2 regions of the Sporolactobacillus sp. KGMB 08714 genome follow, and region 2 is predicted to be linked to the other one. Evidence: riboswitches for the same ligand, from Rfam matches in the RefSeq annotation. Region 2 holds a riboswitch; the other holds the start of a gene.

Region 1 (5,520 bases), on a different contig from region 2:
TGAGAGCCATCTTGGAATTAATCCGTATTATAGCAATACTTTCCATCCTCGGCAGCTTAATGGGAACTTCTGTGAAATTAATATACGCGGGTTTTGGAATAAACGTAGATCATACCGGCGGTGCCTGGTTAGCAGGGTTATCAATTCTTACTTTGCTTTTTGTATTGTATAGAAATAAACTGCAATTTTCCGGATTTTACAAAGGAGCCGGCAAAGAAAAATTACCGAAAAAATTAGTCATTCTCTGATTTTTTGTTCAATAGCCATGTTAATTTTAGCGCCCTTTTTTCATTAAACGGATCAACAGGAATGGAGAAAAACCCGGCAGTTCCGGGATCCCCCCTAAACAAAAGTTTAACCGGGCCCTTATAAAAACGATCAAGGCAATTATGAAGGCCTCCCGGAATGTACAGCAGGCCCGGGAAGAGGCCGGATTTCAGAATGGACCACTGTGTCGCCGTGAAACGTACAATGATAGTCCGCCGGGCCCCGGCGCGCAATGTCAAGGACATCCTTCATAAAATAGCGCAGGGTCGGAACGGTTCCGAAGTTTGCTGCCGAGAGCAGCCATTTTTCTTTTTTCCATTCAAGAATTCCTTCTCTTGTCCTTTCCGGAGTCTCTAGTTCATCTTTATCGCCGATATCGGCCACAAAGACATACATTCCCTGTGCCTCTTCTTCATCAGGGTTCCAGGTCACTGTTCCCCGATAGACGGGGCGGCCGATTTTTAAACCGGTCTCTTCCCGGACTTCCCGGATCACGCATTCAGAGGGCGTCTCCCCCGGCTCCAGCTTGCCGCCGACTCCGTTCCACGCTCCCTGCCAGGGCGATTTTTCCCGATTAATCATTAAGATTTCATCCCGATATCTGATAAAGGCCAGTGTATAACGAAGCATGTTTCTCCCCCACCTCTCTGCCCGGGCTTTCTCATGCCGGACGGCCGGTACGCTTTTAGTGCCATTATAGCAAAATTATGACATGAAAGGTCTTTTCCGTCCTATTTCTGTGTATCCGCATTGACAGAACATCTGTTTGTGTTTAAACTGATATCAGAACATTTGTTCAAAAAAATTGATAGAGGTGATTGTTATGGCAGAAAAAAATTCAGAACTCCATTTCAGCATTATCCGGCATTTCGGCGTACTGGCTACGGAATCCGGAGGCTGGACAAAGGAACTGAACCTGGTCACCTGGAACGACCGGGATGCAAAATACGACATCAGAAGCTGGGCTCCCGGCAAGAAAAAGATGGGGCGGGGCATTACCCTGACCGGAGTCGAATGCAATGAGCTCCGGACCTTGCTGAACACGCGCTTTCCTCAGCCTTCCCGCACCTCCGAAGCAAGCATCCCTCCCTCCGTCAATCCGTAAAAGCGCTTCTTCATCCTTTCCATTCGTTAAACACGGAATCTGTACCCTGCCTTAAATACTCCCGGTAATTTCTCTCTTAACATCTACAATTTTTCCCAGACGGCTTTTATGAGACTTTTCCGCTGCTTTTTCTGCAAGTTCGCCCGGCAGCCGCCGTTTTGAATATTGACACATCGGGCCGATTTCCATAAACTGAAAAGAGGAATCTTGTCGATTTTGTCGAAAATCGGATTTTTGCGGCAGGTGGTTTTCCATAAACCGCTTGATCTATGCCGTCGGCCTGCCGGATAACTTTTACTGGGAGAGATTGCACATGGGCGAACAAATTCCGGAAAAAAACACAGGTTTCAGAAGATGGTGGAGCATGATGCGTCCGCACACACTTACGGCTTCATTTGTTCCCGTTACACTCGGAACCGCTCTGGCACTGCCTTCAGGGAAACTGAATATCCCGCTCTTTATTGCCATGCTTATTGCATCGATGCTGATACAGATTGCGACCAATCTGTTTAATGAGTATTTCGACTTTAAAAGGGGGCTGGATACGGCAGAATCCGTGGGAATCGGGGGAAGCATCGTCCGGGACGGGTTCCGCCCGAAAATGATTCTGGATCTGGCTCTCAGCCTCTGCTTTGCCGCCATGCTGATCGGTGTGTATATCTGCATTGAAAGCAGCTGGTGGATCGCTGCCGTCGGATCGGTCTGCATCCTGACCGGGTATCTGTATTCGGGCGGCCCCTATCCGATCGCTTATACCCCGTTTGGGGAACTGGTTTCCGGTCTGTTCATGGGTGTCTTTATTATCTGGATTTCATTCTTTATTCAGACGGAAACGCTGACGCTGAGCTGTATTCTTATTTCGATTCCAATCGGCATTCTGGTCGGCGGGATTAATATGGCGAACAATATCCGCGACCTGACCGGCGATAAGAAAAAAGGGCGGCGGACACTGCCCGTCCTGCTCGGGCGCCCGAAAGCGATTCATCTGCTGGCTTCCCTCTTTGCTTTTTCTTACCTCTGGATGATCGGTCTCATGGCCTTCCGCGTGGAATCCGCTTGGATTCTGATCGTGTTTGCGAGCCTTCCCAAGGCCATTCAGGCAACGAGGCTTTTTCACGGCAAAACGAAGTCCATCCAGCTGATGCCGGCAATGAAAGCAACCGCACAAATGCAGACTTTGTTCGGGTTCCTTCTCTCTCTTGGATTAGTGCTTGATCATTTTATCTGAGTAGCGGTGCGTCTCTGAACGGAGACGCTTTTTTTTATTTTCACCGGCCTTTATTCAACCGATCCTGCCGGTTTTTCTGAATGAAAGTATTGCCGGACTTTACAAAAAAAAGTATAATGAAGCTGTTAGCTGAATATGAGATTCCTTCAGGGCAGGGTGAAATTCCCGACCGGCGGTAATGGAATGTGTTCCAGAGTCCGCGAGCCGAAAGGTTGATCCGGTGAAAATCCGGAACCGACAGTACAGTCTGGATGGGAGAAGGATGATGTGCCGACGCATTTTTGCGTTTTAACGTGCATTTTCTTGAGAAAGGCTGCTTTTCCGCAGTGGAGCGGCGGCCCTTCGTTTTAAAAAAGCCCAAAGGAAAAATCCTTTGGGCTTTTTTGTCTCAACCGGGACCCTGCAGCCGGACCAGCCGCAGAAAAACGGCATCCGGTTTCTTAAAACCGGCAATGGGAAATGTCCGTGAATCAGGATCAAGAACGGAGTGCGCTTCACATCGTCCCCCAATTATAAAAAAATATGGGGTGATTATCTTGAAACAAGCATCATTAAAAAAATTGGTATTGGTTGCACTGCTGGCTACCATCGGTTTCCTGATCATGTTAATTGCTTTTCCGATTCCGATGATGCCGGGGTTTCTGACGCTGGACTTCAGCGATCTTCCGGCACTGATCGGTACACTTCTGCTTGGTCCGGGGGCCGGAGTCGCTATTGAGGCCATTAAAAACATTCTTCATGTTCTGCTCACAGGTTCGCTGACCGTCGTTCCGGTCGGGGAATTCGCCAACTTTTCGGCAGGATCGATACTGATCCTCGTTTCCTGGTATTTTTACCATAAAAGACCGTCGATTGCTTCGCTCGCAATCGGAATGGTTCTCGGAACTGTGATCATGACGGCGATCATGTCGGTTGCCAATTATTTTGTCATTTTCCCGGGATACGCCCTTTTCCTCGGATTCAGTGTGAATATGGCCGTATCCCAGGCCCAGGCCGTCAATCACGGCATTGACAGCCTGCTGACGCTGATCGTCTACAGTGTTATGCCGTTCAATATCATTAAGGGTGCCGCCTTGACCGTTCTGATGATTCCGGTCTACACGCGCCTCAGGAACTTTCTGCAGAAACGCAGTATCGTCTGACCGGAAGCTCGTCCGATCGGCATTATTATATAAAACCTGCATTCCCGTGTTTTTATACCAAGGTCATGAATAAGCCTGATATTAAGTGTTTTTGGAGCTATATCAACTTGTATGATTATACTGATTAAACAGAAGCATTTATCTGACAATCCTTTATCGGTGCTGCTTACAGATACCTTGTTATAATTTCCCGGGAATCCAGGTTAAAAGAGAGGGCATCTCTTCAGTCGGCTTTTCGACTTTGAGATGCCTTTTTTCGTTTCATAAATACCGATCAATCGGGACTCAACGATCCCACGGTTTTTTCAATGTCAGTCTCGACACAAAATTTCTTGTCTCGCTTCTCCTGTTCTGGCGATGAAGATAGCGTTTCTCCGCACTTTTGTACAGCATCTTCTCTTCGTCGCTTTCAGGAACCACTCCGGGAACCGGGATGGCCTTTCCATTTTCATCGACCGCAACAAAGGTCAGAAAACAAGTCGTACACAATGTGCGTTTCGCTGTCTTCAGTTCCTCTGTAATAATCTTTACGAAGACTTCCATGGACGTATGGTGTGTCCAAGTGACAATAGCCTCCAGGCAAACTGAAGATCCTGCTCTGATTGGGCACAGAAAATCTACTGAATCGATCGAAGCCGTAACAACCATTTGGCGGGCATGGCGCATCGCTGCGACTGCCCCGATGTTATCTACGTACATCATCAGCTTGCCGCCGAAAAACGTCCCATGGTTATTCGTGTCGCTTGGCATAACGTGCACAGACGTAACCGAACGCGACTCATTGACCTTTTTTTCCTCCATTTCCTTTCTCCCCCTGATCGCCGGTCTAATCCTGTGCCGGCTGTCAACAAATTTCATGATAAATAATAAAACAAGTCGATGTTAACCCAAAGTCGAAAAATATTCAACAGATTTCAAAAAATAATCCGTTTTGCTAGGCCCCAAAAAAGCAGCTTGCATGAGACACGCCGGCACATCTTTGGAAATCTTTACATAAAAAAAAGACGAAAAAAAAGTCAAAACAATCTTGACAAATTCACAAAACCGTATTCCATTGTTACAAAACTGTAATCTCGCTAAAACACGGATGAGATATTCAACGCTTACAATTACCAATGGATGTAAATCATTGCCTTTCAGGCGTGGTTTGCACAATAAGGAGGGTTACATTTATGAATATCATTGAAAGGCTGACGGCGGTGACCGGTCTCGCGGTGTGTATCGGTGTCCTGACACCGACAACCATCGCATTGGCCAAGACGAGCAGTACAAATGATAGTCACACGATGAAAACCGAAAGTACTGAATCAGCAGCTGTAGGATTTGCCGTAAAGGTTCCTCAGAAACAATCAGGCGGAAAGGACATTAATAATACCTTGAACACGCTCCGTAAAGGAGACAAAAGTCCATCCATTGCCAAACTTCAGGAGGAATTGAAACAACTCGGTTATTATCACGGCGAAATAAACGGAGTATTCGGAGATCTGACGCTTAAAGCGATAGACAGCTTTCAGGCAGATCAGAAACTATCCGGCAGCGGCGAAGCGAATACCGAAACGACGGCTTTGCTCTATAATATTTATTACCATCAGTCCCAGCTGAAAGCCGCTCAGGCTAAAGCCGCAGAAATAACACAGCAGGAAAAAGCGGCGGCCGAAGCCAAGGCTCGGCAGGCGGCGGCTCAGCAGCAGGCTCAGTCGAAGCAGGCGGCGGCTCCTGTTGCACAGGCAGCTCCCCAGCCTCAAAAGGCAGCCGTCCAAAGTGTGTCATACACACCC
Region 2 (5,520 bases):
GACGCGCCAGAGAGCTGGCTGCCCAGTCATTTGTCGTGGCGGACGGAAGTAAATTTTCCGAGATATCTTTTTGCAAAATGTTCGATATTGAACAGGCTTCGATTATCACCGATCGACTGCCTGAAACCATCGGCTCTTTGATACTCGAAAAGACGAGAGTCATCTGTGCCGATGATGAACCTGACGTTGAATAATCATTGACTGAAAACTCCTTAATTCTTGGCAGACAGGGTGTTTCTATGTTTCTTTTTGGGGAAACTGAGGCCATACGTGAAATCGTCTCCTCCGAAAGAACGGCCTTCAGATTCTATTTCCTTCATAAGGATGCTGAGAAAAAAGGGGTGGACCAAATGAAGATAACGGATCTCATGATTGAACGCGCCATGGTTATGGACATGAGAGCGACGACAAAAGAAGCGGCCATTGACGAGCTCATCTCGAGTCTGATTAAAAATGGAAGAATAAATGATCCCAAGTTGTTTAAAGAGATGATCCTGAAGCGGGAAGCGGAGTCAAGCACGGGGATCGGTGACGGCATCGCCATGCCTCATGCGAAGACAAAAGCTGTCAATGAGGCGACGGTTGTTTTCGGAAGAAGCAGGAGCGGCGTGAATTACGAAGCCCTGGATGGGAAACCGTCCTATCTGTTTTTTATGATTGCCGCTCCTGAAGGCGCAGCCGATGTCCATCTTCAGACGCTGGCGGCTCTCTCAAGATTGCTCATTGATCAGAAATTTGTCGCACAAGTAAAAGAGGCCGAAACGGCTGGCGAGGTCGTAGAATTATTTAACGATCAGCAGGCGAAAAAAGAGGCTGAAGAGAAGAATGACGAAGCAGACGGCGACAGAAGCGCGTCGAAGGACTCGCAGTTTGTACTTGCCGTGACAGCCTGTCCGACCGGCATTGCCCATACGTACATGGCTGAAGATGCGCTCAAGAAAAAAGCAAAAGAAATGGGCATTCCGATTCGTGTTGAAACGCAAGGCTCAGAAGGCGTTAAACATCGCCTGACGAACGAGGAGATTAACCAGGCGGCGGGCATCATCGTTGCCGCAGATAAGAAAGTGGACATGGCCCGTTTCGACGGCAAACCTGTGCTTCAGACCCCTGTCAGTGACGGAATCCGCAAGCCGCAGGAATTGATCAATAAAATAATAAACGGGCGGGCGCCCGTCTACCATGCCGAGGGCGGTCCGGCTGAAGACGAGCCGACCGGCGGCTCCGTCTGGAGCAGGATTTACAAGGATCTGATGAACGGTATCTCTCACATGCTGCCCTTCGTTGTCGGCGGCGGTATTCTTCTTGCCATTTCGTTTCTGCTTGAAAATACGCTGGGCAAAACGAATCCGATTTATCTGATGCTTGGCGCGATAGCCGGCGGCGATACCGGTGCCTTCCATTTTCTGATCGCCATTCTGGCAGGCTATATAGCTGTCAGCATCGGCGACCGGCCGGCGTTAATGCCGGGGGTGGTTGGCGGTTTCCTGGCGTCTTCATCCAATGCCGGTTTTCTCGGCGGCCTTGCCGCCGGCTTTCTTGCCGGCTGGGTGATTGTCTTGCTGAAGCGGATGTTTAAGAATCTGCCGCAAACCTTGGACGGCCTGAAACCGATTCTGCTCTATCCGGTTTTCGGGCTGCTGATCAGCGGGGCGCTGATGTATTTTATTCTTGATCCGATTTTTAAATGGATCAACAGCGGACTGATCGGGGCGCTGAATAATCTGGGAACAGGGAATGCCGTTATTCTCGGTCTTGTTCTCGGCGGCATGATGGCTGTCGATATGGGCGGCCCGGTCAATAAAGCAGCCTACACGTTTGCCATCGGCGTATTCACAAGCGGCGCTTCGAACGGCGGTCTGATGATGGCGGCCGTGATGGCCGGCGGCATGGTTCCGCCGCTTGCGATCGCACTGGCTACAACGCTTTTTAAAAATAAATTCACCGAAGATGAACGTAAGGCAGGGATCACGAACTATGTTTTGGGTGCATCGTTCATCACGGAAGGCGCCATTCCGTTCGCAGCTTCCGATCCGCTGCGGGTCATCGGTTCGAGTATTATCGGTTCGGCCGTTGCCGGCGGTCTGACTCAGTTCTGGCATGTGAATATTCCCGCTCCTCACGGAGGCATTTTCGTGGTTTTCCTTGGTAATCACGGTGTGCTGTTCCTTCTCTCAATTATTATCGGGGCGGTTATTTCCGGACTGATTCTCGGCTTCTGGAAGAAAACGGTTGAGCAGAAAGGCACTTCCGAAAATATTGCGAAGCAGAAACAGATTGTCTGACAATGGATGTATAAAGCCGGTCCGGGAATCCGCCGTGGATGTCCGGACCGGCTTTTATTCAATTTTTCGAAGACAGAATGTTTGATAATCAAAAATTTTATGTTACAATGAAAGCAGTTTAATAAAGGATTTATCCTTCGGGGTCGGGTGAAATTCCCAACCGGCGGTGATGGCCTAGTGCCTTAGCCCGCGACCCGCCTGCCAATGTTTTGGCCGGCGGTGGATTCAGTCAGAAGCTGAAGCCGACAGTAAAGTCTGGATGGGAGAAGGATTGGAGAAGGGCATTCAAATATGTACTGTTTGAATTGCCTGGATCCTGCGGAACCAATTTGTTTGTTTTTTATTGGGAATGACCAAAGAATAAACTGGCTCTGATGCCGTCAAGCCCCCGGGGAAGTTCATCTCCGGGGGCTTTTTCACATTTAACGGGACATTCATTCGGGGGATGATCTTTTGGAAGAAAAATATATGAAACTGGCAATCGATTTAGCGAAAGCCGCCGCCGGCCAGACCAGCCCGAATCCTGCGGTAGGTGCCGTGGTTGTCAATCATGGGGAAATTGTCGGGATGGGCGCGCATTTGAAGGCAGGAGAAGCCCACGCGGAGGTAAATGCACTGCGCATGGCCGAAGATCGGGCCAAGGGCGGCACGATTTATGTAACACTTGAGCCCTGCTCCCATTTCGGCAGGACGCCGCCATGTGCCGATTTAATTATCAAAAAGCAGTTGAGCAAGGTTGTCATTGCGTCGTCCGATCCGAATCCGCTTGTTGCCGGGCGCGGCATTGAGAAGCTTAGGGATGCAGGTATTGAAGTTGAAACCGGCGTTCTTCAGAAAGAAGCGGATGCGCTGAATCCTGTCTTTTTTCATTATATCCGTCATAAAACGCCCTATGTCACGCTTAAACTTGCGTGCAGTCTGGATGGGAAGACGGCGACATCAGGAAAAGAAAGCAAATGGATCACATGCCGGGCTTCACGGTCCGACGGCTATGCGCAGCGCCGGATCCATGATGCGATTCTGACCGGAATCGGGACGGTCACGGCGGACGATCCGCATCTGACGGCCCATTCGGCATACAAAGCCAATAATCCGATCCGGGTGATTCTGGACACGCATCTGCATATTTGCGAAGATGCCCGGGTTGTGACGGACAGCGCCGCGCCGACATGGATTTTTACAGGAAAAGCGATCGACGGTGCCAAGGCGCGCCGCCTGCAAAACGAATGGGTAAACATTATCCGGCTGCCGTCGGATCGTATCGCGATTGAAGATGTTCTGAACTATCTGGGAGAGAAAGAGGTGACTTCGCTGCTCGTGGAAGGCGGAGCAACCATACACGGAAGTTTCCTGCAGGCCGGAGCATTTAATCAGGTAATTGCCTATATTGCACCCAGGCTGATTGGCGGCAGGGAAGCACTGTCGGCGATCGGCGGTACGGGGATTAAACATCTGGCAGACGTTCCGGATTTGTCGATTGAACACGTTGAGCAGCTGGACCGGGATCTGAAAGTCACATTAATTTTGAAAGAGGGCGATTCTTGATGTTTACGGGACTGATAGAAGAAGTCGGACATGTTGCGTCGATTGAGAAACGGCCTGACGCCATCCGCCTGTCGATTCAGGCCGATCGGGTGCTTGAAGACGCAGCCATCGGCGACAGTATAGCGGTCAACGGGACCTGTGTAACAGTTACGGGGCGGTTAGAGGATGCTTTTAGCGCGGACATTATGCCGGAGACGATACGCGCGACGACTTTGCATTCGCTGCAGGCCGGCGATTCCGTCAATCTGGAACGCGCTGTAAAAGCGGGAGGAAGACTGGGCGGCCATTTCGTGACCGGCCACATTGACGGGACAGGAAAGATTGTCAGGATTGTACCGAAAGGAAATGCCTATTATCTTGATATTCAGGCGTCTCCGGATATTCTGGCCGGTCTGGTGCAGAAAGGATCGGTTGCCGTTGACGGAACGAGTCTGACCGTTTTTCACGCCGGACCGCAATTTTTTACCCTATCGCTGATTCCGCACACGTACGCCCATACGGTTTTGGGATCTAAAAAAGTCGGCGATTCCGTCAATATCGAGGGCGATATACTGCAAAAATATGTACAAAATCAGCTGACTGCGGGCAAGTCCGACGATTCCGGTTCCCTGACCTATGACATGCTTAAAGAAAACGGATTTAACACATCACTAAATAAATAACGGTGTTACATATGCCGGAAGGATCATAAGGAGGTTAAAGCATATGCCTGCTACAATAGAAGAAGCCCTTTCTGATTTGAAAGAAGGAAAAATAATCATTGTCTGTGACGATGAGGGGCGTGAAAATGAAGGCGATCTGCTTGCTCTGGCAGATAAAACGACAGCGGAGACCGTCAATTTTATGATTACGCATGCCAAAGGGCTGCTCTGCATGCCGGTCAGCCGGCCGCTTGCCGAATCGCTAGGGTTCAGACCGATGGTGGCAAACAATACCGACCATCATGAAACAGCATTTACGATCAGTGTCGACGATAAAGATACGAAAACGGGCATTAGCGCATTTGAACGCGCACAGACAATCAGAAAGATTGTTTCTGACGATGCCACCGCATCGGATTTTAATCATCCCGGCCATGTCTTTCCGCTGATCGCGAAAGATGGCGGAGTACTGGAACGCGAGGGCCACACAGAGGCGGCCGTGGATCTTGCAAAGCTGGCCGGTGCCAGACCGGCAGGCATCATCTGCGAGGTTGTTCGCGATGACGGCAGAATGGCACGCTTTCCCGAACTTGAGAAGCTGGCCGAAACATTCGGCCTGAAGATCATTACAGTTAAAGATCTGATCGCGTATCGGCAGAATCACGGGGTCAGGAGAGTCGTGACTGCCGATTTGCCGACAGAGTACGGGCATTTTAAAGCCATCGGCTATACCGGCCCGTTCGATGAAAGCGAAACCATTGCGATTGTCAAAGGGGATGTCGGCGGCAGCGATCCGACACTTGTCCGCCTTCATTCAGAGTGCCTGACAGGCGATGTGTTCGGGTCGAAACGGTGCGACTGCGGTCCGCAGCTTCACGCCGCTCTGCGAATGATCGAAAAACGCGGCGCCGGTGTCGTGATCTATTTACGTCAGGAAGGGCGGGGCATCGGGCTGATTAATAAACTGAAAGCCTACAAGCTTCAGGAGGCCGGAGAGGATACGGTAGAAGCCAACGAACATCTTGGGTTTCCCGCGGATCTGAGAAACTACC

What was found. Region 2 has a riboswitch for FMN ahead of ribD (bifunctional diaminohydroxyphosphoribosylaminopyrimidine deaminase/5-amino-6-(5-phosphoribosylamino)uracil reductase RibD). Riboswitches for the same ligand answer to the same signal wherever they lie in the genome.
Region 1: another riboswitch for FMN. It lies ahead of Q6A92_RS10185 (ECF transporter S component); the one in region 2 lies ahead of ribD (bifunctional diaminohydroxyphosphoribosylaminopyrimidine deaminase/5-amino-6-(5-phosphoribosylamino)uracil reductase RibD).

What each region holds. Positions count from the first base shown of each region.
Region 1 is NZ_JAUUBW010000020.1:32,253-37,772, forward strand. Features, by position in the region: gene Q6A92_RS10165 (hypothetical protein) at 1-248, shown strand, start outside; gene Q6A92_RS10170 (NUDIX hydrolase) at 388-897, opposite strand; gene Q6A92_RS10175 (YdbC family protein) at 1,091-1,372, shown strand; gene Q6A92_RS10180 (1,4-dihydroxy-2-naphthoate polyprenyltransferase) at 1,686-2,600, shown strand; FMN riboswitch at 2,739-2,867, shown strand; gene Q6A92_RS10185 (ECF transporter S component) at 3,137-3,742, shown strand; gene Q6A92_RS10190 (acyl-CoA thioesterase) at 4,028-4,543, opposite strand; gene Q6A92_RS10195 (3D domain-containing protein) at 4,915-5,520, shown strand, end outside.
Region 2 is NZ_JAUUBW010000034.1:97,855-103,374, forward strand. Features, by position in the region: gene Q6A92_RS14600 (DeoR/GlpR family DNA-binding transcription regulator) at 1-194, shown strand, start outside; gene Q6A92_RS14605 (PTS fructose transporter subunit IIABC) at 351-2,282, shown strand; FMN riboswitch at 2,412-2,557, shown strand; gene ribD (bifunctional diaminohydroxyphosphoribosylaminopyrimidine deaminase/5-amino-6-(5-phosphoribosylamino)uracil reductase RibD) at 2,751-3,827, shown strand; gene ribE (riboflavin synthase) at 3,827-4,489, shown strand; gene Q6A92_RS14620 (bifunctional 3,4-dihydroxy-2-butanone-4-phosphate synthase/GTP cyclohydrolase II) at 4,533-5,520, shown strand, end outside.